Regions from separate parts of the Lentibacillus sp. L22 genome, predicted to be linked through region 2. Evidence: riboswitches for the same ligand, from Rfam matches in the RefSeq annotation. Region 2 holds a riboswitch; each other region holds the start of a gene.

Region 1 (7,909 bases), on a different contig from region 2:
TTTAAAAACTACCGGCATAATCAAGTTCCTCCCGTATGACCTGGTCAATTTCTGTCTTCAAAATCCTCATGATTTTCTTTTCCCATTTCGCCATATCCTCCTGTCGTCTCGGGCGGTCAAGCTTGATCTGAAAGTCTTCAATCATCCTTCCCGGTCTTGCCCCCATCACCAGCACCCGGTCAGACAGTTTAATCGCTTCCCGGATACTATGGGTCACAAAAATAACCGTTTTTTTCGTTTCCAGCCAAATTTTTTCGACCTCGTCTTGCAAGACACTTCTCGTTTGCTCATCCAATGCAGCGAACGGTTCATCCATTAACAAAATTTGCGGATTCATGGCCAATACTCTGGCAATCGCCACACGCTGCTGCATTCCGCCAGAAAGTTCGTGTGGATAATGATCGGGAAATTTGCTGAGCTGTACCATTTGCAAATATTTATTCGCGATTTGTGATTGCTCCTGTTTACCGAATTTTTTTCGTAACGGGAACATGACATTCTCTTTGACACTTAGCCAGGGAAATAAAGCTGCCTCCTGAAACACCACCCCCCTATTCGGATCTGGTCCAATAATATTGTTCTTATCCAGGAAAATCGACCCTGATGTAGGTGTTTGCAGTCCGGCGATCAATGACAACAATGTCGACTTGCCACACCCGGACGGTCCGAGTAAAGAGACAAATTCCCCTTCATTGATGGTCAGTTGAATATTGTTTAATACAAGTAATGGTTCATTTTGTTTTTTTTGAAATTGTTTGGATACCCCATCGACATGTAATTCCACCCTGTAATGCCCCCTTTTTATATAGTCTATAATTCTGATAAAATTAGTAAGTTTAATGGGAATTAAAATGATTGTAGCATGGTTTTTATATTTTTCCAATAGGTGACTCGCCTATTTTTCAAAAAAACAGATAAAAATACTGTGAATTTGCTTGAAAAATTGATATTATAGAGTAAACCACTAGGAATTAAAGGGACAAGGAAATGATTCGGATCTGATTGAAATGCTGTTATTGATCGAGTTTGCACCTGGCTCGATCGAGTTTTATATGCTCTCGATCAACTTTGCATCTGGGTCGATCAACTTTCATGCGCTATCGATCAACTTAGCGCCCAGGTCGATCAACTTTCATGCGCTATCGATCAACTTTGCATTTGGGTCGATCGATGTAAAGCGTATTTTTTCAGTGATCCCGAAAAGTTCTTCTTATTAGCACATTGTGTAACTAACTTGAATTTCAACCATACTAATTCTAGCTTTGATGACTCGGTACTACTGGTGGATGAACCCCTTCAGCAGTTACATGCCAACAAAAATTCATGGATAAGGGAGTGACTTATGAATGAAAATCGCACAGGATATGACACAATTAATTGGGGATACACCCGTTGTGAAATTAAATAAAATTGTTCCTGAGGATGCAGCAGATGTCTACGTAAAATTGGAACAGTTTAACCCAAGTAAAAGCGTTAAGGACCGGGCAGCGTATAATATGATTAAAGTTGCGGAGGATCAAGGTGCCCTGAAGCCTGGAGCAACCATTATTGAACCAACCAGTGGCAACACGGGAATCGGCCTGGCCATGAATGCCGCGGCAAAAGGATATAAGGCCATTATGGTTATGCCGGATAACAGTACCGCAGAGCGAAAAAATATCTTGAAAGCGTACGGAGCCGAGGTAGTCCTCACCCATAGCGAAGAAAAGATGCCCGGTTGCATTAAAAAGGCTCTGGAACTACAAAAGGAAATTCCGGGAAGCTTTATTCCACAGCAATTTGAAAATGAAGCAAACGCCGATATTCACAGGACAACTACAGCGCTGGAAATTTACGAACAAATGAATAGCAAACTCGATGCATTCGTTTGTACAGCAGGAACCGGTGGAACAATTACCGGTACTGGGGAAGTTTTGAAAGAAAAAATTCCCGGGCTGACAATCACTGTTGCAGAACCTAAGGGATCCCCTGTCCTGTCGGGTGGCAAACCAGGCAAACATAAACTGGTTGGCACAAGCCCCGGATTTGTGCCGAATATCTTAAACACCGACATCTATGACGAAATTATGCAAATCGAGGACGAAGATGCCGTTAACATGTACCGTCAATTACCGCAACAGGAAGGGATTTTTATCGGTCTGTCCGGATCTGCTGCGGTGTATGCAGCCATTGAAGTTGCCAAACGATTAGGCAATGGAAAAAAAGTACTATCCATGGCGCCTGACAGCGGTGAACGTTACCTGAGCATGGACTTGATTTAATTAGGAATAGGGGCGTTCTTCTGTCCAAGCCAAAGGGAGAGCAAATGTTTATCGGCGATTTTTTTATCGTTTATCAACAATTCAACTACATTTATCAGCGGTTTTTGCGATTTTATCGACGAATAGGCGGTTTTCCAATTTATGGTGGGCGTCGAACCTGTCCTCGTGTCCCATTTTCGCTTGACATTTGATTAAGTTGCCCGTATAGTATGTATTAATAATTGAATAAATATTTGAATTTATTCTTATCCAGAGAGGTGGAGGGACTGGCCCTGGGAAACCTCAGCAACAGGCGTATGTACTGTGCTAATTCCAGAAGCGTAATGCTTGAAGATAAGAAATGCTTAAACACACGGTGCCAAGCCTCTTCTTATCGACAGTAAGAAGAGGCTTTTTGCTACCATATAATTTAAAATCCAAGTATACAGGGAGGAAAACAAAATGACGAAGCGTAGTTTGGAACAACGGTTAAAAGAAGGTACGGTTATTGCCGGGGAAGGATATTTATTTGAACTGGAGCGCAGGGGATATCTGCAGGCGGGCTCGTTCGTTCCAGAAGTCGCACTGGATAATCCAGAGGCATTAAAACAAGCTTACCGCGATTTTATGAATGCGGGATCAGATGTGGTACTGGCTTTTACCTATAATGCCCACCGTGAGAAAATGCGCATTATAGGTAAAGAAGAATTGTTGGAGCCATTAAACCGGAGTGCTATCCGCCTGGCAAAAGAGGTCGCCAAGGAACATCCGGTTGAAGAGGCGCTTGTCGCCGGAAATATTTCCAACACGAATATCTTTGACCCGAAAAATCCCGAGTCACAGGAACTAGTCCGCAGCATGTTTGCGGAAATGGTAACTTGGTGCAAACAAGAAGGGGTCGATTTCATTAATGGCGAAACATTTTATTATTATGAGGAAGCACTGATTGCATTGGAAGAAATCACTAAACAGGGCTTACCAGCTGTTATCACCTTTGGATTAATGGGCGAAAACATCTTGCGGGATGGCTACACGGTGGAAGAGGCCTGCAAACTTCTTTCCGAAAAAGGTGCACTCGTCGTTGGGATGAATTGTTTCCGTGGACCAAATACGATGCAGCCATACCTTGCCAACATCCGTCATAACGTTGATGGATATGTTGGAGGACTGCCAATCCCATACCGGACAAATGACGAACATCCGACCTTCTTTAACTTGCCAGATGGTGGGTGTAGTTGCCACTTACCATTGGAAACAACTTTCCCAACAGCACTTGATCCGCTCTATCATAATCGATATGAACTGGCGGAATGGGCCAAAGAGGCAAAAAGCATCGGCATCAATTATATTGGTTTATGCTGCGGAGCTTCACCTGCCATGTTGCGGGCAGTAGCGGAGGCAGCTGGCGTGGAAACCGTTAATTCCAAGTACTCCCCTAATATGGAAAAACACTTTTTATTTGGGAATGATGAGACATTGAAGAAGCATAATTTGGACTATCGGTTAAAGGCTTAACGGAAACTGAAAAACGTGAAAGGTCAGCCCCTCCCCGATTGGTGAGGACAGGCTGACCCTATTTCATCATTTAATATGCGTGGTAATGGGTAGTTATTTTATTTTCGCACCTGTCCATTCCCATAAATATAAAATTTACTTGATGTCAATGCACGCAATCCCATTGGTCCACGCGCATGCAGTTTTTGTGTGCTGATACCGATCTCCGCTCCATAGCCAAATTCAGCACCATCGGTAAATCTGGTCGAGGCATTATGATAAACAGCAGCTGCATCAACCAGCTGTAAAAATTGCTTGGCATGCTCGTTATCTTCCGTAATGATCGCCTCCGAATGTTTCGTGCCATAATGATTAATATGCTCAATCGCTGCTGTACATGAGTCAACCTGGTTCACACTGATACAAAGACCAAGATATTCCGTATACCAGTCTTCTTCAGTTGCGGGTTTTGCTTGGGAAAAGGCTGCACATACCGCTTCATCCCCATGGATCTCCACACCATTTTCAGCCAGCTTTTCTAACAGGCTTACACCGTTTTGCTTCAGCCACTTTTCATGAATGATTAGTGATTCAATCGCGTTACAAACGGATGGGCGTTGTAGCTTGGCATTTAAGACAATCGCTTCAGCCATCTTAGGGTCAGCTGCTTCGTCAATATAAATATGACAGTTACCAGCACCAGTTTCGATGACTGGTACAGTGGATTCACGTACAACGGTATCAATTAAATTCTTACCGCCGCGAGGGATTAGCACATCCAGGTAATCATTTAAATGGAACAATTCTTTGGCTGTTTCCCTGCTTGTGTCCTCGATTAACTGTACCGCATCAACCGGCAAAGCACTGTTGGCAAGTGCATGGCGAATGACTGCAACAAGTGCCTGATTGGAAAATTTAGCGGAAGAACTTCCTCTTAGAATAACAGCATTTCCGGTTTTTAACGCCAGGGTTGCGGCATCGACTGTTACATTTGGTCTTGCTTCATAAATCATCCCGACGACACCGATCGGAACGGATTTCTTTTGCAGTTGCAGACCGTTTTCTTTTTCAATGATCTCCAGCGTTTCTCCAAGCGGATCTTTTTGTAACACTAATTGCCGGATGGCCTGTGCCATATCGTTTACTCTGGCTTCATTCAGCATGATTCGATCAAGAATGGCATCAGACAACCCTTTTTCTTTCCCTTGTTCAATATCTCGTTCATTTTCCACCAGGATGACCGACTTTTCACCCAAAAGCTGATCGGCAATTAATTCCAACGCTTGATTCCGTTCTTCAGTCGTTGTACCTGTCAATGCAAAACTTGCTTTTTTGGCAGATTGCCCTTTTTGTCTAACCTCATTCACAAAATCCCCTCCCCTATTTTTGGTGTCTTGACCCAGCCATCACGATGAATCACCTCGACAAATGGCACAATGGATGTCTTTCCTTCAATGACTTGTTGCAGTTCTTCGGATGAACAGTTTACCTCGCCTTTTCCGAGCAAACCTCTGGAACCATAGACCTCTACCACATTTCCTTTTTGAAACGATCCGCTCAACTTGAAGACTCCAGCAGGTAATAAACTTTTTCCGTGAAAGAGAATCGCTTCTTCGGCTCCCTGGTCAACGTAAATGTTTCCCACTGCTTCCGAGTGCAAGGCAATCCATTGTTTTCTTGTGTTGATCGATCTTACGGAATGACTGGTAACATAGGTGCCATCCCCATTTCCATCTAACACTTCCAGCAGTTTGTTTTTGCCTGCTCCCCGGCCAATAAACACGGGGACACCGAGTGAAGTTGCTGTTTTCGCTGCTAGCAGTTTGGATCTCATTCCACCCGTCCCCACGTTGGATCCTGCTTCACCGGCATTGGCTAACATACCCTCAGTAATCGTATCCAGCATATCAACGCGTTTCGCTTGGAAATTGGTGTTTGGATTGGCATCATAAAGCCCGTTAATATCGGTCAAAATCATTAACTGATCAGCATGTACAAAGCCACTGACAAGTGCGGATAACATATCATTATCACCAAAGGTCAATTCTTCTGCCGATACCGAGTCATTCTCATTAATAATTGGTACCATCCCTCGCTCCAACAGTTCTTCCATCGTTGCGAAGGCATTCCTGTAACGCTCCCGGCTGGAGAAATCACTGCGGGTTAGTAAAATTTGTGCCGGTGTCAGGTGATAGTGAGCAAATCTTTCCATATAGGATTGGATTAACAGACTTTGCCCAACTGCTGCTGCCGCTTGTTTCCCTTTGATCGTCACTGGTCTTGTGAGATAACCCAATCCGGAAAAACCTGCCGCGATTGCTCCGGATGAGACAAGTATTACCTCGTGACCAGCTTTTCTAAGTGCAGCAATGGCGGCCACATGATCAGCCAATTTTTCATGATCAATTTGCCCTTTATTATTGGTTAACGAACTACTGCCAATTTTTACCACAATACGTTTTTTGCTCATTCGATTACACCTACCCTTGAACATCCTTTTTTGGAATACAAAAAACCCTCCCGTCCTTAAAAAATAAAAGGACGAAAGAGTTTATACTTCCGCGGTACCACCCATTTTGAATGTTTGCACATCCCGCTTTTCTTCAATAACGCTGAAGGGGGCGCCCATGGATTAGATGGGACTCGGAAGGCAGGTTCTATGACTTGACGGTGACGAAATCTCCCAGCTTATCAATCTCGCTCTCTAACACCCCAGGGGTCATATACTAATCCTTCGTTGACGTTCTTTATTATTATTTCTATTATGAACAGGAACCTTCTCCATGTCAAGAGCAGGGCGCAATGTTCTTCATATTCCCACTAATCCTGATCAACGACCTCGTTTTCCATCTTCCCGATCTGATCAATTTCCAAGGTTACCACGTCCCCTGCTTTAAGAAATTGTGGCGGATCCATCGCAACCCCGACGCCATTCGGTGTACCCGTCATAATGATATCCCCCGGTTCCAATGTAATAAAATCGCTGATAAACTCAAGCAAAAACGGAATATCAAAAATTAGTTTGTTTGTATTAGAATCTTGACGTTTTTCGCCATTCACAAACGAGCGAATAGACAGGTTATGCGGATCACGAATGTCGTCTGCGGTTACCACCCATGGTCCGATTGGTGTGCTTCGATCATGTGTCTTACCCTGCAGCCATTGTGGGGTTCGTTTTTGCAGATCCCGTGCTGACGTATCATTGCCAATTGTGTACCCCGCCACATAATCCAGGGCTTCTGCTTTCGTAATCTGTGATGCTTCCTTTCCAATCACAACCGCTAATTCCACCTCATAATCCAGTTTATTGGTAACCTTGGCCTTTTCAATTGCGTCTTCAGGGCCAATTAATGCATTTGGAAATTTCGCAAACAAGACCGGAATCTCCGGGATATCACTTTTCATTTCCGCTGCATGATCCGCATAATTTTTGCCAACGCAAATAATTTTGGACGGTTGGGAAATCGGTGTACCTAAGTTCACTTCTTGTCGATCATATAACTTCATCTCATCTGTATGTACGGATATATACTCATAGGCCTTTCGCGCTTGATTCAATGTAAATTCACCCATGGAAAAAAAGTCATTCGGATCGGTGGGAAGCAGGTTTTCCAATACCCTCAGTCTGCCATAATCATGATTGGATTGTAATAACGCCCGCAATCCTTCCTGTAAGTCTGCTACTCTGCCATCAATCATACAACCGATTCGATACGCACCTGGTTTGTTGTTAAACTTATAGCTTACTAATTTCATTTCAACCACCTCGTTAATTATTTACGATATTCAGTTTGGCACGCGTTACCCGCATCAAAATGGACATGATTAAGGATCAGCCTTTATACTGGTATTAAAAACAATGGAGGTAAAAATAATGGAAAACTGGGAACGGCAAGTGGCCCGGATTTTAGGAGTGCCAACTACCGATATCATGGAAAATTATTATGGAAAAAACCAAGCCAATGCATTACAGGTCAACGAAGAACAGCTTCTTACATTCTATGATTATTTACGTGACGAACTGGCCTTTCCTTTTGCGGCAACTTATCAAACAAACGGCGTATCAACTCAAACTTCTGCAATTACCTGTATCAAGCTGGAACCGGAAATACAGGTAGATGTTTCGTACGGGATCAGGATAGAATGTGAAAAAGAAGGAGAAAAACTGATCCTGC
Region 2 (7,909 bases):
TCTTCCAAGTATTCCAGAACCGTTGTCCGACCCAGCTATCATAGTCTTTTAATTTATCGCTTTTGGCATCAAGAGTAGATTCATTAACTACCTTAATAAACGGAAGTTCCTCGTTAACGGTCTGGTTCATTTTCGCTAAAATCTCCTTCTTCTGTTCCCTAGAGTTGGCAGTGCTCCATTGATTTAATAATTTTTCCCAACGATCACTGTTGTACCAGCCGCTACTATTGGTATCTAAAATTAGCATACCAAGCTCACTCGGGGAGAAACGGGTTGACCAGCCAACGACAACCAGATCCCAATTTTTTGGATCCTGCCATTTTTCCAAATATGTTGCCCATTCATATGGTTCCAGTTCAACTTTGAATCCGACTTCTTCTAATTGTTCCTTGAGCACCTCGGCAATTTTTTCATAACGAGGATAACTATTGCTAAACATGATTGTGATTGGCTTTCCATCATAACTTGATTCCTCTAGGAGCTGTTCCGCTTTGTCCTTGTCATATGCCAAATAACCATCTGTTCCGTCTTCTGTATATAATTCCTTTTGTTCGGGGTCAAACAATCCGCCATCAAAGTGATAAAACTCATCGTTTCCATAGGTTGCCTCAGCAATGGTCTTTTTGTCCAGGGCATGGTTTAATGCCTTACGTGCCTTTATATCATCAAATGGTGCTTTTGCTTTGTTCGGTGTAATCGTTGAGTAGCCATTAATATATGACACTGGATCCATTTTGGGGTCACTTTCGACCATTTGATATAAATCCGGTGGTACTTGTTGCACATAATCATATAGATCCGTTTTTAAACCATTAATCATTACTTGTGGATCTTTGACAATTTGAAACTTAATTTCATCCAAGTAAGCTACTTTCTTCCCAGTTAACCCGCCCCAGTCGGTTTCATCTCGAGCAGAATAATCCTCGAATTTAGCAAGGACAATTTCACTTCCGCGGTCCCATGTTTCAAATTTAAATGGACCGGTACCTACAAGTTGCTCTGGTTGCAATGGTTGTTCCCCAGCGTCTTTAGCAATCTTCTCCGGGATAATGGTAAGCGCCGATTTTGGTGCAGCCATATCCGCCAAAAGTGGGCTATATACTTGGTTTAACGTTATCTCAACCGTATGTTCATCTGTTGCTTTTACCTGATCAATGTATTCGCTGGCGATAGTTCCAACAGAAGATACCTTTCTCCATCGGTCAATCGATGCAACCACATCATCCGCGGTAACAGCAGAACCATCGTGAAAGTTCACATCTTTACGAATATTGATTGTATAGGTTTTTTGGTCATCACTTATTTCATAATCCTCCGCAATCATTGGTCTAGGTTTGTAGTCTTTATCTAGTGCAAACAGTGTTTCAAATATATGCCAGCCTACATCCCGGGTTACTGTGGCCCCTGTATACATCCAGTCAATCGTGTCTGGATCGGCGGATATCGCGACATTTAATGTTCCGCCTTCTGTTGGTTTTTGCTTAGCGGAGTCTGTATTTCCGTCTGAAGCGGCATCTTTACTACAGCCGATGAGACCACTCATTAGAAACAGACCTAATATTGCAATAAAAATATGATTATATTTTTTGATATTCACGGTAATCCCCCATTTACACCTTATCAGTAATTCTATAAAACTATCTATCATCCTTATAATTTTTTATTCTCTTCTGTACTTTTAAGCCAATACCTCTTTATATTTTTCACACAGTATAAAAGCGTCTTTTATCGATAAAATATACAGTAACGAGTTCGCAATTAGGGTTCAAAAACAAAAGTAATCCCACCATTTAACTTATGTATTAAAATTTAATACGTGAACTAAAATTTCGTCATTATCTTGTAGTTATGTAAAACGGAAGCCCGTTATAAACGGGACCTCCGTTACATTCTACTCCATTTGTTTCCAGGTGTTCCAAAAACGAGGTCCAACCCAGTTCTCCAAATGACGAACTTTATTACTTTTGGCGTCAAACCGCTTCACATTAGAAATTTTTATAAATGGTAGTTCATCATATATGGTTTGATTCATTTCACCTAAAATTTCTTGTTTCTCTTCCGTTGATTTGGCCGTTCCCCACTGATTTATTAATTCTTCCCAGCGTTCGCTTGTATACCAGCCGCTTCTTGCCGCATTTAACTCCAGCATACCAAGTTCACTAGGAGAAAACCGGGTAGACCAACCAATAACAACTAAATCCCAATTCGATGGATCCATCCATTTTTCCAGATAGGTCGCCCATTCATAAGGTTCTAACTTCACCTTAAATCCTATTTCTTCCATTTGTTGTTTGGCAATTTGCGCAATCTTCTCATACTCCGCTGTGTCATTGGAATATAAAATGGTCAGCGTCTTCCCATTATAATTTGACTCATTAAGCAGTTCTTTTGCTTTCTGCTTGTCATAAGCTAAATAGTTGTCTATTCCTTTATCTGAATAAAGTTCCCCTTGTTCCGGATCAAATAATGCTCCATCAAAACTATAAAATTGTTCATTTCCGTATGCAGCCTGAGCAATTGACTTTTTATCCAATGCGTATTGAAGCGCCTGACGAGCCTTAATATCGTCAAACGGAGCCTCTGTTTTATCCATTGAAATAATGTTATACCCATTCATGTAGGTAACCGGGTCTAATTCTGCATTAGCATCAATAACATCAAACAAATCGGCTGGAATGCTTTCAACATAATCGTATATTCCTGTCTTTAATCCATTTACCATTACTTGTGGGTCTTTCACAATTTGAAAATTAAGTTTATCAAGGTAAGCCACTTTCTCTCCGGTTAAACCATTCCAATCTGTTTCTTCACGAGCTGTGTAATCATCAAACCGGGTTAAAACAATTTCATTTCCTTTATCCCATTTTTCAAATTGATATGGGCCAGTTCCAATAAGCTGGTTCTGCTTAAGCGGCTTATCATCTGCTTCGTTGGCAATTTCCTCAGGTATGACAATCAAGGCTGATTTTGGAGCAGTCATATCGGAAACAAAAGCATGGTAAATTTCCTTTAATTTAATTTCAACCGTATACGCATCAATCGCTTTTACTCGCTTAATATATTTACCAGTAATCTTCCCGACAGAGGATACTTTTTCCCAACGTTCAATGGAGGCAACAACGTCATCAGCTGTCACGGTGGCGCCATTATGAAATTTCACCCCTTTACGCAACTGAATAGTATAGGTCTTTTCGTCATCACTAAGCTTATAGTCCTTTGCAATCATTGGTTTTGCACCAAAATCCTGATCTAAGGCAAATAGAGTTTCAAACATATTCCAAGCGATGTCTCTTGTGGCAGTCGCAGAAATATACATCCAGTCAAGGGAATCCGGCTCAGATCCGATCGCCACATTCAGCTCTCCTCCCTTAACCGGGGTACCGTCTGTTTCTTTATCTGCATTCTGACTGTTACTATCCTTTGAACAGCCAATTAAACCAATAATGACTAATGAGATTATTAAACGTAATATGATTTGCAATGATTTGTAAACCTTCATCACACTCCCCCATGTTCATCGCTCATATTTAAAACAAATAATAAGAAACAATTTTCGTAAATGCCTTTTCAATATTCAACAACGCCCGCTCATCGATATCAAAATTCGGGTGATGATGTGGGAAATGTGTGCTTTCATCATCATTTCGTGAACCAACCCGGAAGTATGTACCTGGTTTTTCTAATAGAAAGTAGGAGAAATCTTCAGCACCCATGCCTGTTTCAAGATCAACAACCGAACTCTCTAAAAAAGTTTCACTTAATAGCTTTTTGACTGTTTCCGTTTCTGTTTGATGGTTATACAATGCTGGATAACCAAATAAATAATCTATTTTCGCTGTTGCCTGAAAACCGGCTGCAATGCCGTTTACAATTGAATAAATCTGCTCGCTCACTTGCGTTCTTACTTTTTCATCAAATGTACGTACCGTTCCTTCCAATCGTGCAGTTTCAGGGATAACGTTAAATGCATTTCCCGCCTGAAACACACCAAGCGTGACGACCGCCGATTTTAATGGATCGACTCTCCGGCTGACGATTTTTTGCAAGGCATTGACAATATCACTGCCAATAACAATCGGATCATTGGATTGATGTGGCCTTGCTCCATGGCCTCCAGTTCCTTCAATTGTAATTTCAAATTTGTCGACTGCAGCTGCTTTATATCCTGCCCCTACACCAATTTTCCCCAATGGAATGTCAGATGCAAGATGTGCAGCGAATACGTAGTCTACGCCATCTAGTACATTTTCTTCTATCATATATTTTGCTCCCCCGGGAGGCAGCTCTTCAGCAGGTTGGAAAATGAAGATGATCGTACCATTTATATACCGGCGATACTTGCTGAGGGTTTTAGCTGTTCCCAATAAAGCAGCGGTATGACCATCATGACCGCATGCATGCATGACACCAGGGTTTAATGATTTATATGGTACATCCTTTTGATCTTCAATCGGCAAGGCATCGAAATCTGCGCGCAATGCAATTGTTTTTCCGGGTTGATTTCCTTCCAAAATGCCGATGAGTCCATTACCACCAATGTTTGTCCTTACCTTCAGTCCGAATCCGATCAGTTTTTCTTCAATAAATTTAGCAGTGTTTTCTTCTTGAAATGAAAGTTCCGGGTGTTGGTGCATATACCTTCTCCAACCGATAATTTCCTCCAAATTCTGATCCAGCTCTGAATAAATCGATTCAAGAATATTGTTTTGCTCCTTAATGTTCATGCTCCGTCTCCCCCTTTTTATGATTAAATAGCTAAAAAATCCTCTTCCTTTAAGACAAGAAGAGGGTAAACCACATTTAATCACATATGGCTCCTTCTTATCTTCTGAACACATACACGTTCACAGGAATTAGCACAGTACTGCCACAGTCTGTTGCCAGGCATCACAGGGCCAGTCCCTCCACCTTTCTTGATAAGAATCTTTAATTGTTGATTGGTTTTAATGTTAACAATACTGGTAGGGATTGTCAACATAAAATACGCAGCCCACATACATTTTATGCTTGATCCCCACAAAAAAGCCCACACCATATATAATGATGTGAGCACTTATCTCTTGTAATCATCCAGAAAATCCTTTTGAAAACTTGTATGTGGTTGTTCATCCTTTTCAAGATTCGTCAACTTCCTAAATGGGTTTTTGCCGTATTTTGTGGTTAATTCATCAATTGCCTTATTGAGCTTTTCCTTTTCCGCTTCCTGCTCATACGTGAATAAATCCAGTTGGTAGGCGATATTTTGTTTCTCATCCACATCCTGAACCGTTATACCAAGCAAACGGATTGGCTCCAAATTCCAGTGTTTTTGAAATAATTCATTGGCAACTTGAAGAATATCCTCTTTTGTCTCAATATATGTTTGCAGTTTTTTGCTTCTGGTAATTGTTTTGTGGTCATGATAGCGAATCATGATTTGAACACTGCTTCCTGCTGCCTGTTTTCGTCTCATCCTGCGTTCCACATTTTCAGCAAGCTGGTGCATCAGTTTGCGGATTTCTGTTTCATCGGTCGTATCTTCAGGTAATGTTTGTGAACTGCCAATGCTTTTAAACTCATTAACAGCATCTGGATCAACCGGCCTTGGATCCACGCCATTAGCCCGGTTTTGTAATCGTTCTCCGTTAACTCCCAAAACCTGTTTAAGCCGGTATACATCATGACGGGCCAAATCACCAATGGTTATGACATCAATCGCGTTTAATTTACGGGCTGTTTTTTCCCCAACGCCATACATTTCACCAACTGGAAGTGGCCATAACTTCTGAGGAAGATCACGCTTACGAAGAATGGTAATCCCCATTGGCTTTTTCATATCGGAGGCCATTTTTGCCAAAAATTTATTTGGCGCAATGCCAATGCTGCAAGGTAAATCCAGCTCGTTTTTGATTTGTTTCTGCAATTTTTCAGCAATCGTAATCGGATCGCCAAGCTGTTCGCATTCCGTAATATCCATATAACCTTCGTCAATGGAGACCGGTTGTACGAACGGGGTGATTGCAGCAAGCATTTTAAACATTTCCGTTGAAGCGGTTCGATATCGATCAAAATTAGGTCTCATGACAATCAAATTGGGACATAGTTTGCGTGCCTGCCACAATGTCATCGTTGTTTTAACCCCTTTTTCCCTGGCCTCGTAACTGCTGGTTACCACAATTCCTTTTCGTTCCTCAGGATTTCCGGCAATTGCCAGCGGTTTCCCTTTTAGCTTAGGATTATAAGCCATTTCAACTGATGCATAAAAACAATTCATATCAATATGGAAAATTACCCGCCCGTTTTTCGGATACCATTGAGACATGTTATCCACCCTTTGCGAACTGTTGTTTCTAACATTATAACATATATGAAAGAAGGGCTGGAATATCCCAGCCCTTCTTTCGTGAAATTCCAGTTATTATTGTTTGGCTGCTTCTTGAGCAATTGCAGTGATTAATTCCGTAACTTTGACCAGTTCGTCAACAGGAATGCGTTCATTGGTCGTATGAATATCCTCATAACCAACGGCTAAATTCACCGTTGGAATGCCAAAGCCAGCAATCACGTTCGCATCACTACCGCCGCCGCTTTTTAACAATTTGCTCTCCCTGCCGATTGCTTTGGCAGCATTGCGAGCTACTTCAACAACTTGATCACCCTGTGTTTGCTTGAAACCTGGGTACATCACTTTCACATTTACTTCAGCACTGCCTCCAAGTTCGTTCGCCGTTGATTCAAATGCTTCTTTCATTTTCGCCACCTGTTCCTCCATCTTTTTCGGAACTAGCGAGCGTGCTTCCGCTAATATTTCCACATAATCGCAAACAATGTTCGTCTGTTTTCCACCTTCGAATCGGCCAATATTGGCAGTCGTTTCTTCATCAATTCGGCCCAAAGGCATTTTTGCAACCGCTTTGGCTGCAAGGGTGATGGCCGATATACCATTCTCCGGTGCAACCCCGGCATGGGCAGTCTTTCCTTTCATGACCGCAAATATTTTGGCCTGCGTAGGTGCGGCAACAACAATATCCCCTACCGTACCATCACTATCAATTGCATAGCCGTATTTCGCCTTAAGCATTGCCGGATCCAAGGATTTTGCACCAACTAAACCGGATTCTTCTCCTACCGTGATAACGAATTGGATATCACCATGTTCGATCTCGTTTTCTTTTAAAGTACGAATCATTTCCAGGATAGCCGCTAGTCCGGCTTTATCATCAGAGCCAAGAATGGTTGTTCCATCAGAAACAATATATCCATCCTGAATGGAGGGTTTGACACCATTTCCAGGGACAACTGTATCCATATGTGATGTAAAATAAATCGTATCCACATTGTCCTTTGTTCCTTCCAAATGGCAAATTAAGTTTCCTGCACCATGTCCTGTCTCTGACTTACTATCATCTTCTACAACATCAAGACCTAAGTCTGTAAACTTTTGTTTTAAGACCTCTGCTATTTTACTTTCCTGACCTGTTTCCGAATCAATCTGCACTAATTCCATAAATTCTTCTACTAGACGATCTTGATTTATTTGAACCATTACCTTACACTTCCTCTACTTTTCAGATTATCATTATCTACATTTGTAAAAATCTTATAGCCACTTGATGGAACTCCATGCAATTTTCTCCCTTCATCTTGTTTACACTTGTCCTAACCAACTTTTAACGATAAAATACAGGTAGGATTCGCCAATGAGGGAGGAATACTGGTGGTACGAAAACCAAAAAACAAACAGGTAAAACCAACGGAAAAGAAACACTCAAAACAACAAAAACGTTTTAAACTTATTGTCTACCTGATGATACTCGCCATGCTTTTAACATCACTTACAACTGGACTAGCCATGTTTTTATAGCAATATTCCAAAGACTGGACTACCGGCCTGTTTGGTCGGTACCAGTCTTTTTATTTTTGTCCACAT
Region 3 (7,909 bases), on a different contig from region 2:
CTTCATTAGGTACGATGACGCAGCTCATGCCTGCTTTTTTTGCGGCGATTGCTCCATTTGCCGAATCCTCAAAAACGAGACATTCACCAACTTCCAACCCTAAACAGCTGGCGGCTTGTAAATATAATTCCGGGTCCGGCTTGACATGTTCCACATCATCTGACGTTTTAATGCAATCAAAGTAATCAATTAGATTTAGGTTTTGCAAGTGGTTGGAAACCCATTTATAGTTAGAGCTTGATGCCAATCCAACCTTCAAATCAAGTGTTTTTGCTTCTTTTAAATATTCCTCTACTCCAGATCGGGCACTTTCATTTGTTAATTGTTCATGGAATAAAGTATTAAATTGGGTTTCAAGTTCCTTCTGATTCAGTTTATTGCCGGTTTGTTCGCACAAATATTCAAATGGCTTAAATCCTGTATATGTTCCGATTTCTTGTTGCCAACGTTTTAGCGACAGCTCGGCTCCATGTTTGGCAAAAATATCACTTAGCAGTCTATACTCGACGGTTTCTGTATCAAAAATCAAACCATCAAAATCAAAAATCACACCTTTTATCATATATCTGTTCCCCTCTGTAATGAATAATCTAGGGTCATTATATACACAAAGCACTTAAACATTCAAATAGGGAAAGAACGAGGGTTTGGGATTGCCATCGATCAGATATTTAATGGAACGATTATAGTCAGTCGAGTACTATTTCCAGGTCCATCATATCATCGAAAAAACGGACAAGGCAGTCACTACGCCTTTGTCCGTTTATGCGAATTATTTCTTATCAACAACCCGGTACTTATGATGTGCAACAACCGTATTCGGATATCCAAACGGTAGTTTTTTCAGGTTGTTCAGTGATTCAATATCTACAATGATACTTTTTTTGCAGCTAGAAGGTAATACTACTCCCTTCATAATAAAATCGTTTTTCTTGAATTCCACAATATCACCAGGTTTGGCTTTTTTCTTGTCAGGTGTAAACAACTCAATTCTCCTCCTAAGTATTGTCCATTCATCAATAAGCATTAATGAAACAAGCGCGCAAATGATGCTTTGCTCGTCTCATAATTATTGGATGCAATTTCCCGTTTTAATGTCGCAATCTCTTGCTTTAGCTCGTTTATATCCTCAACTTGCTTTTCCAACTTTTTAATCCGTTTCAGTTGTTTGCGTTGTTGTTCTTGCAGTTCATGGATGATTTTTTCTTGGTTTGTAACGTTGGATACAGTTTTTCCAATGGTTTGCATGATTGTTAACATATTTTCCTTGTCATTACCATGATCCAGTGTTGTCTGTGTTTCTTTCATTGCATGATTCTGATTGGTTGGAAGTGCGTAATTGGCCAACATGATTTTTATTTGTGCATTTTCATAGTTTTTGGCTTTCCATTTTTTTATACGTTTTAACACGTCAACAGCATCGGGGTAGTAATAAGTGGCGTCTCTTTCCTCCGTTTTCGGGATATAAACATCAAAATCCTCAATCCAATTCGCTGCCGTATATAGTGAGATTCCGACCATACGGCTTAGGCTTCTTATGCTCAACAATTCCAATGTTTTCACCGTCTACTTTCTTTATCAGTATTGAAGTGCCGTTTTCCATTTCCGACGCTACATGTTTATCATAAAAGAAGAAGTTGGGATGAATATGTGATAAATGTGGAAAAAGTTAGGGATGGATCATACCATCTGATATTAGCGGTTATCCGTTATCTATTCCAAAACGTCTGCAACTGAAACTAGACCAGTTGTTATTTAAGATTTTGAAAATGATTGTTCAGTGATTGCCTCCCACTAGATAATTAAAATATCTTCAAAATGTTCTTGTTTACAGAGAGACCTTTCAATCTTTTCGCAAAAATGCTACTCCAAGTATTGTATTCCGATGAATTTAGTGGTATTTTAATTGTAGGCAAAGTAATTTATCAAAGGAGGTTTTTTGATGACTGTGAATAAAGCACTTGTTACAACGGAGTGGGTGGCAGAACATAAGGATGATGACAAGGTCCAACTGGTGGAAGTGGACGTTGATAATAGCGCGTATGAATCTGGTCATATTGAAGGCGCAATCGCATGGAACTGGACGACCCAGTTAAATGATCAGGTTCGTCGTGATATTTTAAACAAAGAGCAGTTTGAGGAATTACTTGGAAACTCTGGCATCACCCCTGACACATTAATTGTATTGTACGGTGATAATAACAACTGGTTCGCAGCATATGCATACTGGCAGTTGAAAATTTTTGGTCACGAACAAGTCAAATTATTGGATGGCGGCCGGGTAAAATGGGAGCTTGAAGAACGCCCATATGTAACAACTGAACCTAATGTAACCCCTGTAAAATATGAGGCGAAAAATCCAGATCTGTCTGTTCGTGCGCTTCAACCTGAAGTATTAGCTGCAGTAAAGGATGGCAACGTAGCGCTTGTAGATGTCCGCAGTCCACAAGAATTTAGCGGTGAAGTTATTGCGCCACCAGGAATGACCGAAACAGCTCAACGCGGTGGACATATACCAGGAGCTGCCAATGTGCCATGGAAACAAGCTACGAATGAGGATGGTACGTTTAAATCTCCAGAGGAATTAAAAGAATTATATGGAACAAAAGGAATTACTTCCGATAAAGATGTTATCACCTATTGCCGAATTGGTGAACGTTCTGCTCACACATGGTTTGCCCTTCACGAGTTACTTGGCTTTGACAACGTCCGCAACTATGACGGCTCCTGGACCGAATGGGGAAGCATGGTTGGCGTACCGGTTGAGAGGTAAAGCAATGGCGGTAGAAACCATTCGTGTGAGTGACGTTCCAATCATAAAACAGCTATTCTCAAAAGCGCTAAAGGATGGACAGCTTGAAAAACTACCAATCTATTTGGATGCATCTGTGTTAGATTCCTATAAAGAAAAGGACGATTATAAAATCATTCGAACCGATACGTCTGGACGAATTTCCAAAACCGGTGGCTGGTCCTTGGACTTTGGAATTAGTGACGATGATGTGATTCTTCAGGTTACTGCAGAAAGTTTTGTCCACAGGATTCCAGATAAGGAAAAGGAACAATGGCTGGCTCATCTGGTGTCATTGCCAACTAGCCAAAACTTTATCAAAGGTGTCATTCGTCCCGGTTGTTTGGACGATGGAGCAATACGTTCCTGGTAGGATCATCCCCCCCAAGCATCAAGGGGGGATGTTTGTTTTTGTTTCTTTTGATAGCTGAAAATATGAAACAGTCATTGTATGCTCATTGCATGTTTTCAATAAAAAAGGAACTCCTCCATTAGGAAGTTCCTAATAAAAATCCAGACTATCCCCACAACACTACAGAGACCCTTGAATATCCTTAACCGAAGACATTTCGAGATTGTACCAATGATCAAAAACCCCATACTTCATTGGCGATCTCGACAATAAACTTCAGCTTCCTCCATTGATCTTCCTCAGTTAATTTATTTCCATGATGAGTTGAGGCAAATCCGCATTGTGTACTTAGAGCTAGTTGTTCAAGCGGTACATATTGTGATGCTTCCTCGATTCGTGCTTTAATCTTTTCCTTATCTTCCAGCTCACCAGATTTGGAAGTGACCAGGCCAAGTACAACCTGTGCCCCTCCATTTGGGATATATTCCAATGGTTTGAAATCACCGGAACGATCATCGTCATACTCTAAAAAGAATCCATTGACATTTTCTTTGGCAAATAATGTGGGTGCAATCCGTTTATAACTTCCTGCAAATGCCCAGTTAGATCGATAATTACCGCGACAGAGATGGGTTGTCACATACAAATCATCCGGTTTTCCTTCCAGTACGCCGTTAACAACCCGCAATGCCAAATCAATTAATTGTTCTCGATTAAATGTACCGTCATTGAACGGAATATCGGGTGACGAAAGACCGGCAATATACACATCGTCAAATTGTAAGTATCGTACACCAGCATCATAAAACGCCCGTAATGCATCCCGGTAGGTTTGAATAATATCATCTGCATATTCCTCTATATCCGGATAGATACTTTCATCGCGAATACCGGGATTGAATAATTGGTTAGGACTTGGAATCGTTTGTTTGGCAACTGCCCGGCCATCTACAATGTCATGAAACAAGGAAAAGTCTTTTAGAAACGGATGGTCCGGATTGAACGAGATCTTGCCAATGTTTCGTACATCATACTTTTCCGTTTCCTCCTCGCCGTGAAAAACGAATCCAGTTTCAGGAACATAGCCTTCTACACCATTTAAATGTTCCAGGAAATCTGTATGCCAGAAGCGGCGTCTGAACTCTCCGTCACTCACGGCTTTTAAACCGACCTCAATCTGCTTGTCAACAATGCGCTTGATTTCCTTCGTTTCTACCTCACGCAGTTGTTCAGCGGAGATGCTTCCTTCTTTGTATGCCTTCCTCGCCTGCTGCAAATTTTCTGGACGAAGCAAGCTGCCAACAAGATCAGCTTTAAATGGTGCTTTGGTTAATGTAATCGACATGTAATATACCCTCTTTCTTTTTTGTGATGGTTAAAATCAATAGGTTCAGCTATTCCTGCAACACCGCTCCTTTCTGTCTAGTTTACGCGGGGCCTTTATGGAATCAAAAAACCCCTTCTTGAATTAAGAAGAGGTTTCACGATCACAGTTGTTCGCTCTTCTTATCTTCAAGCATGACGCTTCTGGAATTGGCACAGTACTCTATACCGAGTCTGCTGCCGAGGCTTCCAAGGGCCAGTCCCTCCACCTCTCTGGATAAGAAAAAATTATATTAAATTATTAATATTTACGTTACACGTGACGATACTAAATGTCAAGGGATTTTTGAATGTTTACAAAAGTAACATACACTGACCCAAAGCCAATAAAATATATTCAATGGATCAAACAAGTAAAGTACTTATTCCCTTTTCTCCTAAGAAACTATTCCTCCTCCATTTTTTAAATACTGAATCATTCCCTCTGTCGCACGGTAAGCGAATGCGCCGATAGTAACGGTTGGATTGTAATTACTGTTATGCGGGAAGGAAGAGCCGCCTACAACGAATAGGTTTTCCATATCCCACATCTGTGAATACGTGTTGACTGCTGAATTATCCTTACTATCACCCATGATGGCGCCACCGAAGAAATGATCGGTATAAAATTTGTGGTCGAATTGCGTATCATCATCAATTTCATCGACATCCACGATATCGGCACCCATTTTTTCCACGATTTTTTTGGAAGTGTTAATACCGTGACGGGTGCGGCTGATATCATAGTCCTGGTATTCACAGGTTACTCTGAGCAGCGGATTGCCAAGATAATCGGTGTACGTTGGATCCAGGTCCATGTAGCTGTTCTTATTCGGCAAAAATGCGGTCTGTGGGGTCAGGAAGATATTGCGATTCGTGTAGTGCAATGAATTTTTCTTAAATTCCTTCCCCCAGATTGGTGTACCTTTTGGAACTTGGTTATTGGCAATCGGCCGCATTCCCGTCTGGAAGTAATGCACTTCATACCCATGTAGAAAATCGAGATCGGTATGGTCGATATTATCACCGCTAAAGTCATCAATCGTCGTACCCAGGGCACCTGCACCGGCATACAAATTGAATTTTTTATCTTCAAAGAAGCCGCGGGTACCGACATAGGTAGAGAGATTGGAAAAATGGCCGGTGAAGTTTTTGCCGATGATACCTTTTCCAGTTTTAGGATTGTATGGTTCGCCAATCTCAGATAATAATAATAACCGGTTATTGGTAAAAACAAATCCGGCAAGCACAACAATGTCAGCAGGTTGCTCGTATTCTTGACCGGTTGAGGTATCGGTATAAATGATCCCGTTAGCCCGGTTGCCGCTATGGGTAACCCGGGTGGCAGTGCATTGATTACGCAGTTCGTAATTGCCAGTCTTTTCGGCAGTTGCAAGTACAGTTACAATCGGATCCGCCTTCGCACCAAAGTCACAGCCATATTCCTCACAAAATGCACAATACATACAGGCGTTAATGGTTTCTCCGTCCGGGTTCGTGTACTGCTTGGTGACGTTGGCAGATGGTATGTGATAGGGATGATATCCGAGTTCTTTCGCGGCTTTTTTATACAGCCGGGTAACCGCGGTCTCCTGCATCGGCGGATTCGGATATTTATCTGAACGCTTGGGCCCGATTGGGTTTTCTTCTCCGGATATACCGGCAGTTTTTTCGAATTTGTCGTAATACGGTTCCAATTCGTCATAGGTAATGCCCCAGTCCTGAATGGTCATATCTTTGGGGATTTTATCCTTGCCGTAGCGATCCACCGTTTTACTGTAAATCTCAAAATCATATGGCAACCAGCGGAAACTAATGCCATTCCAATGTACACCTGCCCCTCCAGTGTCTGTGCCGATGCGGGCGTGACTATTGTTGCGCACGGGCAATGCTGTATCGTTTATACTACTTCTCGAGGTAATGGTGTCCTTATTTAATTTCTGCATCAAATCATAGCGGATGGAATATTTTAATTCATCCTTGGTACCAACAAAATCATCTTGCTTTTTGTTCTCTCCGCGTTCTAACACGACAACTTGGTAACCTGCTTTGGAAAGTTCTGCAGCGGCAATACCACCTGCCCAACCAGAGCCAACGATAACTGCATCCACTTTATCGAGTTTTTGGACCATATTCTCTCCTCCTTGTCATGTTGATTAATGTCCTTGATATTGCTTTAGGCTCATTGGTTCGATTTTGTCGAATTTCTCGTTGCTAATAATATTAGTGTACGATGGCTGGGAACCAGGAAATTCCTTCATACGCCAGCCGTCCATGTTTTTGTTTCCGCCATATAGCGGGTCAGCGTAACACCCCTCTAATGTTGCTTGCCGTAACAAGGTGAAAAAATCAGCTGCAGAAACACCTTGCATCTTGACTTTGTTATGTTCAAAGTCCTGTAAAATTTCAATTTGCTGATCTTCATCAGCCTTATCAAATGTTGTATCGAAGCGTTTTTTACTTTCATCATTCATTTTTCGCAACCCATTGAGAAAAATCTGCCCGCGATCCAGCATAGACTGATCGGCCTGTCCTTCATTACTCCGATTTTTTTTCTGATAAATAAACGGGCGATGCCGGTAATCTCTGCCGTTAATGCCCCAAAGACCGGCTAGCTGATTATCAATAAAATAGGGTACACCAAGCTCGATTGCACCCGGCCCATTATCATCCTTGGGATAAATTCGTTCGACGGCCGCTTCCAATACCGTGAAGTCCCCGATGCGATGGAAAAATTGCCGCGCGTTTTGATAGTCAGCTGTATTTTCTTTCTTTGATTGTGTTTTTGGTGTTTTCGCTTCTTCGTTTGATGTGAACTGATTAGTCAAAAAGCCGCCAAGTAATCCCCCGCCAATCACACCGCCAGCTACCATCCCGCTGTTTTTGAGAAAGCGGCGGCGACTGGGGTCATGTGTAACATCATCATGTTGGTCACCTGAATGATTTTCCGGATTGTCCTTTTTGGGATCCTGATCATTATCACGCTTATCTGTCATGATATATACCTCCTGCATTTTTTGTATACGGGTATTTTTACCAATGGGTGGGGAAATATACAGTTCTTAGAAGCATGTTCTTTCAAATTGCGGTGAATTACATTTTTGTAGGGGAAGAAATAGTGCATAGGTAGATTGCTAAAATTACGGGGTTTATCAGCGACTTTGTCAATATATCCCGGTATATTGACATTTTAAACATCTCTTTTTGCATGTGGAAATAGATGCTTTTGTGAAATAGTAGTGTGTCTTTACAACCTATGAAATTTCCCCCTGGCGGATCGGAAATATGTTACACTAAGTAAAAGAATAAAAGAAGGTGAACCGGTTGGAAAAAGAAGACAAAATCATTGGAATGTTGGAGTCTATTGCAGAAAGGCTCGATGGCATGGATAAACGATTTGATCG
Region 4 (7,909 bases), on a different contig from region 2:
CTTTGGGGAGACATCGATTATTTTTGTCGTTGTTATTGGTGGAACCTTTGTGATGACGATGAATATGCGAACTGGTGTAAAAAACGTATCGCCCATCTATTTACAAGCAGCACGAACGATGGGATCAAGTGGCTTCGATTTATTTTTAAAAGTTGTTGTACCAGCATCGATCCCGCATGCCGTAACCGGTGTTCGCCTGGCCTGGGCATTCAGCTGGCGAGCATTAATGGCAGCCGAACTATTAAGCACTGGTCCCGGATTGGGATATACTCTTTCCTACGCATCTGATTTCAATAATATGAGTTTGGTTATGGTATTATCATTATTATTGGGATCATTGGCTCAGTAGCAGATCAGCTGCTATTTCAGCGGATTGAAAACAAAGTACTAAAACGATGGGGGTTGGAAAAAGCAGCATAATAGATTTTAGGATGAACATCGAAAAAACATGATAACCACACAAAGAGAGGGGACTTTAAATGAGAAAGACGTTAACTGTTTTCGTCATTGGGGCGTTTTTATTGTTATTAAGTGCATGCGGCGGCAATTCCTCTGCATCTGGATCTTCTGGTGATAAACAGAAAATTGTCATCGGTTATTTTCCAAACTTAAATCACGCACCAGCAATGGTGGCTATTGAAAAACAACTATATGAAAAACAACTTGGTGATGATGTGGATGTAGAATACCAGACATTTCCGGATGGTGGAGAATTTATGACCGCACTGGCAGCCGGGGAAATCCAAGGCGGGCTTGTTGGACCGGGACCGGCAATGAATAATTACATTTCCGGAGTGGACGTTGAGGTAGTTGCAGGTTCATCGACTGGTGGAACCGTCATTTTATCCCGAAAAGACAGTGGTATCAAGACCGTAGATGATATTAAGGACGCTACATTTATTACTCCGGGTATAGGTTGTACACATGATGTCCAGTATGAAACCTATATGAAGGAAGCGGGGATTACCTCAAACCGAACTGGCGGCCAGATGAAACATGTTACTGGCAAACCAGCCCAATATACGACGATGTTTGAGAAAGGGGAAGTTGACATTGCCGCAGCTCCGGAACCATGGGGATCAATGTTGGAACTGAAGGAAGGGGCAAATGTTCTACTTGATTTCGATGAAGTATCGTTTGGAGAAACATTACCGGCCGCAGTGTTTGTAACTAGTTCTGAATTGAAAGAAGAAAATCCGGAATTGGTACAAAAAATGGTTGATGCCCATAAAGCTTCTATTGATTATATTAATGAGCATCAGGACGAAGCGATTGATATAACCATTCAAAGTATTTATGACATTACCGGACAAAAAATGGAACGTGATGTGATGGAAAGCGCCTGGAAACGCACGAATTTCGTGTATGACGTTGATGAAGATACGATTCAGGAATTTGGGGATTCTTCCTTCGATTTGCAGTTTCTTAAGGAACAACCGGATTTTAGTGCCTTCGTTGACAAGAGTTTTATTGAAGAGTAAAGCGTGAGATTACTAAAAAAATAACTACCGCCAGTCTAATGTTTGCTTGCCTGACTGGATAAACGCCAATATAAAAACAGCCTGCACCCAATGTTTGCAGGCTGTTAATTTTATTCTGTATTAACTGATGATAGGATCCGTCTGTCCTATTTTAAGAGAAAACCAGAACCGAAAGAAATTTCTCTTTATCCAAGTTGCGGTTCTTTGACTAAAGCGGATAATGCTTGTTTTAAATCCTGCTTTAAGTCATCTGCCTGTTCAATCCCAACAGAGAAACGTAATAACCGATCGTCTACACCTCGCTTCACCCGCTCTTCAATTGGAATGTCGGCATGGGTTTGTGTTGCCGGATAGGTAATAAAACTTTCCACACCACCTAGACTTTCGGCAAATGTAATTAATTGTAATTGCTGTAAAAAAGGATCTACCCAGTCACTTTGTTGGAGACGGAACGATAGCATACCACCTTTACCAGGATAAAGCACATCCACTACTTCATCCTGTTCGCGTAAAAAATGAGCAATGTCTCTGGCATTTTGCTGATGTTTTTCCATCCTTAGCGAAAGAGTTTTTAACCCGCGTATTAATAACCATGAATCAAATGGGGAAAGCACCGCCCCTGAGGCATTGTGAATGGTTGCTAATTGTTCACAAAGCTCGTTACCCTTTGCTGCCACCAATCCGGCCAACACATCATTATGCCCGCCGATATATTTGGTCGCACTATGAATCACAATATCTGCCCCCAGCTCCAATGGGCGTTGTAAGTACGGGGTGAGAAATGTATTGTCCACAATTAATAATAGCTGATGCTTTTTCGCTAGCTTGGCAATCTGTTTGATATCAACTTCCTGCATCAATGGATTGGTCGGTGTTTCAATTAAAATCGCCTTCGTGTTGTTCGTGATGAGACTCTCGGTTTGGCCCAGGTCGGTAAAATCACTATAAGACGTCTGAATCTGATAGTGATCGGCATAATGATCGAGCAGCCGGTATGTACCGCCATAGATATCTTCTGTTGCAATGAGTTCATCACCGGAATGAAACAGCGAAAACACTAGCTGAATTGCTGCCATTCCGGAACTACAGGCATACCCCTGATCACCCGCTTCCAGATTGGCGATACCTTCTTCCAATAGATAGCGGGTCGGATTTTTTGTCCGGGTGTAATCGTACCCGGTTGACTGGTTAAGCCCCCGATGTTTATAGGCGGTTGACAGATAAATAGGCGGATTAATAGCCCCTGTAGACGCATCACTGTTGTTTCCCAGTTGTGCTAATCTTGTTTCAATACTTCTCTTAGTCATCTCATCATCTCCTGGTAAAGAATAAAAACAGTCTCTACTTAAAGATAAGAAGAGACTGTTGCATTATCGTTAGCACTCTTCTTATCTTCAAGCATCACGCTTCTGGAATTGGCACAGTACCTGGGATTGTAATTCCGCAAGTCTGTTGCCGAGGTTTCCAAGGGCCAGTCCCTCCACCTCTCTGGATAAGAAACAATTATATAATTTTAAATATTAATCCATACAATACAATTTTCCGGTTGAAAAGTCAAGCAAGACAGACAATAAAACTACGCTGAAAAAGTGCAAAGGGATAGCTATCGATGTTGGGTTTGTTTCAGTCTTGATACCATCCCTGAAAACCTGAAAATTTTGGAAATCACCGATGAATTTCACCAATCCGCCGTAAAATTGGTAAAATCGCTGATAAAAGCACCAAAACCGCCGATAAAGTGAAACTACATTTGGGATCCTTATTGAGAGTTCATGCAGGGAAAGCTTTCCACACCGCAATTAGCCAGATAAGTGAGCAAAGTTAGACGCGCGCTCTTAGGGTTTTGTGATATGATGAAGGCAAAGGGGAGGTACATATGATATTTACGTCGATTGATTTTGAAACGGCGAATGCGAAACGGCATAGTCCGTGCGCGGTTGGGATTGTGGTTGCCAATGAACATGAGATTATCGATGAATACTATACGTTAATCAATCCGTTGATGGAATTTAGTTCATTCAATATTGAAGTACATGGAATTACAAGTCGTGATGTTGAAAACCAGCCAACATTTGCGGAAATTTGGCCAACTATAAACGAATACCTTACTGATCATCTGGTGATCGCCCATAATGCCAGTTTTGATATGAGCGTAATCCGTAATACGCTGGATTACTTTAACATGCCATATCCGTCAATGGATTATTTATGTACTGCAAATATTTCCAGAAGGGTATGGCCGGAACTAATGAATCATAAATTGAATACAGTCGCTGTTCATCACGGGATTACGTTTGAACACCACCACGCTTTGGAGGATGCCCGGGTCGCGGCAAAAATTTTTCAACAGGCAGTTGATCAGCATGGTGGTCTGCTGGACTCACTATTTGCCCACTGTAAAATGGAAAAAGGCCGGATTTTTGAGCATGGGTATAAGACACCGAGGATGAAACGATCCAAACAACCAAGACGAATTAATTTCTCACGTATGTAAATGGGAAAACGGTCCGTCACCCATGCTGGACCGTTTTTATCGTATATTCGACATAGGTCTTATCACATCACACTTCTAAAAAATGGGTTGATTCGCCAGCTTTTGCTGTTATCCGGAAGAGCTATTTATATTCCATTTTCAAGGCTTTGTTTGCATTCTTTAAATCATTCTGCAACAGTTTTTTCAAATCATATGCCGGATATTCACCCCTCTCAAACATATAGGCAAAGACATTCCCGTGTGTTTCAATCGCTTTTTGCAAATGTTTATTTAATGTATCTCGTAACACAGGGGTAGCTATTTCAGTGATGGAGGCACCATAATTCTTGACACAACTTTTTGTTAATACTAATAGGTCGCCAGCATAAAAACCGTCCCCAAGATTGCGAAAATCCTCTTCATCTTCCTCTGTTTCACGAGGTGCCAAGGAATAAAATTGAGTCAGTTCCTTCAAGTTATTTTCCATATCCTTAATGCATTGCAGATAAAGATTCCGCAGCATGTCATCGCTTACTTCTCCTATCGCATGTTTCAATTTCATTAACCCAATTGATTGAAAGGCAACAAGTTCATGTACTTCCAGTGTTTCATGCCAAGCGAGATGCTTTGGCCGATTGCGCTCTGATGATTCCATTGATTTATGTTCCTCCCTTTAAACTAGTCAATGTCACTATATTCATTTAAACCCGGGACGGTACAGGAAACCAGGATTTTGGGCGAATATCCGATTTAGAAACTTTGCTGTAATTTAGAAATTAAGCAGAACAAAAATTCAGGCTCTGTTCTGCTTATGCCAGAATAGGCCCCGTCCGGCTCCAGCGCCCAGCGGCTAGCAAACTTCAGGTTTCTTCCTACGATAAGTCAACATCGGTTCGTAAGTTAAAGGAAGGCCGACTAAGAACGGCCTTTGCGGCCAACGTCGGCATACCCCTTTTGCAGGGGCATGTTTCCTTTATCTCGTCAGAACCCTTCCAGTTTGTACGCCGCTAACCGGACGCTTGCACCTTTGTTTTTTATCATTGGAAAAACTGTGATAGTATAATAGTATTATAGTTCGAAAAAGTCATACTGATAAAAAGCTTTTTCGATTTTCCAAATTAAAGGGGAGATTACATATGAATTTAATGGAAGGATTACAGCAGGGACTTGCACCGGATCGCGTGACGAAAAATGAAACCGTATTGGAACAGCATAGCAGTGATGAATCCTATCATACACCACATTTGCCTGAAATTGTTGTTTTTCCGGAAACGGCCGAGGAAGTGAGTCGCGTTATTAAACTGGCAAACAAGTACGAGCAGACAGTTGTCCCATTTGGTGTTGCATCCAGCTTGGAAGGAAATGTTATTCCCTATGAATCGAGCATTGTTGTGGATTTTTCCTTGATGAACAAGGTTTTGGAAATAAGGGAAAATGACTTTCTTGTCAAAGTGCAGCCTGGTGTTACCCGTTCACAGCTTGATAAGGAACTAAAAAAGTATGGCATGTTTTTTTCTGTTGACCCTGGCGCTGATGCCACGCTTGGCGGGATGGCGGCAACAAATGCCAGTGGCACAACGGCTGTCCGATATGGGATTATGCGTGATCAGGTCCGCGATATGGAAGTGGTTCTCGCCGATGGATCGATCATTCATACAGGCAATCTGGCAGCGAAATCTTCATCTGGTTATCATTTAAATGGCCTTTTCGTTGGATCTGAAGGAACACTTGGCTGTTTTACCGAATTAACATTACGGGTTTATGGTATTCCGGAATATACGATGGCAGCCAGGGCTTCCTTTCACAGTGTTGATGATGCAGTAGAAGCGGTCACTGCCATTTTACAGGCGGGTGTACCGATTGCCCGGGTCGAACTGGCGGATGCCCAATCGATTAAACAAATGAACTGGTTTAGCGAGACTGAATATCAGGAAGTGCCAACCATCTTTTTGGAATTTCACGGAAATGAAGCAGGGCTTAAGCAGGATGTCGATTTTACCCGGGAGATTGTGATGGATCATAACTGTCAGGATATTGAGTTTGAAACCGATACGGCGGGCAGAAACCGGTTGTGGGAAGCAAGACATAACGTTGCATACGCCTATATTCACGGCAATCCCGGCAAGAAACAAATGGTAACCGACGTTTGTGTGCCAATTTCAGAGCTTGCAGGGGCAATAAAAGATGCCCGTGAAGCAGTGGAAACATCGGGACTTGACGGTGGAATTGTCGGCCATGTCGGTGATGGTAATTACCACATATTGTTAATGGTTGATGTAAATGATCAAACCGATATTGATAAAGCGAACATCGTAAACGAACATATTGTTAATTACGCCCTTGCTCGTGGTGGTACTTGTACAGGTGAACATGGTGTCGGGATCGGCAAACGAAAATATGCGAAAAAAGAACATGGCGCTTCATTGGAAGTCATGCGTGCGATTAAACAAGCACTCGATCCTAAAGGTATTTTGAATCCGGGGAAGGTTATTTGAAGGGTCAGTCCCTCATTACGATAGTGCGTTAAAGTGAATGGGGGACTTGCTCACGATTTTTGGTTATCGGGATGTTGTGAGAACCGCGTTTTATACTAAGGGGATACGAAATTAACGTGCTGAAGTGAGCAGTCATTGTTAGGCTAACGGGGTAAAAAATTGTCGAAAACACTTTAATGAAAAGTCGCTGAAATTTTGGGGAGATGGGATAAAATAAAAATGATACCTTGGAGGGTTTTAATGATTATGGATCGATGGTTTACCGTTCAGCAAATCGACGGTAATACGTACGCTATTAGCGAATATGGCCATTGGGAAAAAGTGCATTCATTCTTATTACTGGGAGAGGAAAAAGCGGCACTGATTGATACTGGTCTTGGCATTGATCATATAAAAAGAATAACAGACCAATTGACTGACTTACCGATTGATGTCGTTACTACCCATGTTCACGTTGATCATATTGGAAGTCATGGAGAATTTGAAAGAATTTATGTTCATGAAGGTGATCAAGATTGGTTAGTGAATGGAATCAGTGGCTTGTCCATCGATCAAATAAGAAAAAATATAAGCAGGGATATAACAATACCTGTGCCGGAAACCTTTAATCCCGATACATATCAACCTTTTCAAGGGGAACCGACAGGCTTATTAAAAGACGGTGATGTAATTGATTTAGGGAATCGAATATTAACTATCTATCATACGCCAGGGCATTCTCCCGGGCATATAGCCATTTTTGATGAGTCAAATCGATATTTGTTTACGGGAGATTTACTTTATGATGAGACACCAATATATGCTTTTTATCCGTCAACAAACCCTGTTGATTTGGTCAATTCACTGGAGAAAATAGCAGGGTTATCGAATGCCTCAAAGGTTTTTGGTTCACATCATACAGTAGGGCTCGATCCTGAAATTTTAAATGAAGTAAAATCAGCGGTCAAGTTTTTGAGAGAGAAAAAACTAATTAGATTTGGTACAGGAATTCATGAATTTAAAGGTTTTAGTGTGCAGTTTTAATAGTTTAACTTTAAAGCAAGGTTTGACCTTCATTCCTAAGAATATTCCGTTAAAGGGGTGTTTTAACCGAGACTAGAAGTAATTGTTATTAAAACAAGGTGCAGAATAGCGGAATAGGAGGATAGTCAATAATTCTATTTCAATGGTTATAAGAATTATTGGACCTTTGTGTTAAGGATAATATAAATAGAATTCAATAAAAAGGGGATAGGGGAATATGAAAACATTCAGTACACCAATTCGTTGGAACTTGAATAATCTTCAGTGTGGTCTTGACTTGGAAAAATTTAAAAATCATTTGGGTAGTATTAAAGAGAAACTGATGGAAATTGAGATAACACCAAATGACCTAAATGAAGATAAGTTGGTAACAATTTCAAGTATAATTAAACAGATTGAATCAGCTGAGTCGTTTTATTACTGTTTAACCGCAGAAA

What was found. A riboswitch is a leader RNA that binds a small molecule or an ion and turns the genes downstream of it on or off. The one in region 2 is predicted to bind S-adenosylmethionine.
Region 1: another riboswitch for S-adenosylmethionine. It lies ahead of ABRT01_RS05845 (homocysteine S-methyltransferase family protein); the one in region 2 lies ahead of ABRT01_RS00145 (M20 metallopeptidase family protein).
Region 3: another riboswitch for S-adenosylmethionine. It lies ahead of ABRT01_RS08720 (5-methyltetrahydropteroyltriglutamate--homocysteine S-methyltransferase); the one in region 2 lies ahead of ABRT01_RS00145 (M20 metallopeptidase family protein).
Region 4: another riboswitch for S-adenosylmethionine. It lies ahead of ABRT01_RS05815 (methionine biosynthesis PLP-dependent protein); the one in region 2 lies ahead of ABRT01_RS00145 (M20 metallopeptidase family protein).

What each region holds. Positions count from the first base shown of each region.
Region 1 is NZ_JBFNXI010000008.1:40,200-48,108, forward strand. Features, by position in the region: partial or broken gene ABRT01_RS05825 (ABC transporter permease) at 1-18, opposite strand, end outside; gene ABRT01_RS05830 (ABC transporter ATP-binding protein) at 2-784, opposite strand; gene ABRT01_RS05835 (hypothetical protein) at 1,008-1,217, shown strand; gene cysK (cysteine synthase A) at 1,347-2,261, shown strand; SAM riboswitch class I at 2,504-2,601, shown strand; gene ABRT01_RS05845 (homocysteine S-methyltransferase family protein) at 2,703-3,755, shown strand; gene ABRT01_RS05850 (glutamate-5-semialdehyde dehydrogenase) at 3,854-5,101, opposite strand; gene proB (glutamate 5-kinase) at 5,098-6,204, opposite strand; gene ABRT01_RS05860 (fumarylacetoacetate hydrolase family protein) at 6,555-7,490, opposite strand; gene ABRT01_RS05865 (calcium-binding protein) at 7,609-7,909, shown strand, end outside.
Region 2 is NZ_JBFNXI010000001.1:26,036-33,944, reverse strand. Features, by position in the region: gene ABRT01_RS00155 (ABC transporter substrate-binding protein) at 1-1,597, opposite strand, end outside; gene ABRT01_RS00150 (ABC transporter substrate-binding protein) at 1,892-3,499, opposite strand; gene ABRT01_RS00145 (M20 metallopeptidase family protein) at 3,528-4,724, opposite strand; SAM riboswitch class I at 4,819-4,923, opposite strand; gene ABRT01_RS00140 (DNA polymerase IV) at 5,054-6,301, opposite strand; gene ABRT01_RS00135 (M20/M25/M40 family metallo-hydrolase) at 6,398-7,525, opposite strand; gene prli42 (stressosome-associated protein Prli42) at 7,697-7,843, shown strand; gene ABRT01_RS00125 (aromatic acid exporter family protein) at 7,863-7,909, opposite strand, start outside.
Region 3 is NZ_JBFNXI010000014.1:26,218-34,126, forward strand. Features, by position in the region: gene ABRT01_RS08695 (HAD family hydrolase) at 1-562, opposite strand, end outside; gene ABRT01_RS08700 (DUF2187 family protein) at 773-985, opposite strand; gene ABRT01_RS08705 (MerR family transcriptional regulator) at 1,027-1,563, opposite strand; gene ABRT01_RS08710 (sulfurtransferase) at 1,943-2,773, shown strand; gene ABRT01_RS08715 (hypothetical protein) at 2,778-3,164, shown strand; gene ABRT01_RS08720 (5-methyltetrahydropteroyltriglutamate--homocysteine S-methyltransferase) at 3,379-4,488, opposite strand; SAM riboswitch class I at 4,647-4,750, opposite strand; gene ABRT01_RS08725 (GMC family oxidoreductase) at 4,904-6,637, opposite strand; gene ABRT01_RS08730 (gluconate 2-dehydrogenase subunit 3 family protein) at 6,662-7,501, opposite strand; gene ABRT01_RS08735 (hypothetical protein) at 7,830-7,909, shown strand, end outside.
Region 4 is NZ_JBFNXI010000008.1:31,968-39,876, reverse strand. Features, by position in the region: partial or broken gene ABRT01_RS05825 (ABC transporter permease) at 1-420, shown strand, start outside; gene ABRT01_RS05820 (aliphatic sulfonate ABC transporter substrate-binding protein) at 480-1,481, shown strand; gene ABRT01_RS05815 (methionine biosynthesis PLP-dependent protein) at 1,667-2,788, opposite strand; SAM riboswitch class I at 2,867-2,980, opposite strand; gene ABRT01_RS05810 (3'-5' exonuclease) at 3,358-3,975, shown strand; gene ABRT01_RS05805 (spore coat protein) at 4,097-4,609, opposite strand; gene ABRT01_RS05800 (FAD-binding oxidoreductase) at 5,091-6,449, shown strand; gene ABRT01_RS05795 (MBL fold metallo-hydrolase) at 6,690-7,472, shown strand; gene ABRT01_RS05790 (M3 family metallopeptidase) at 7,690-7,909, shown strand, end outside.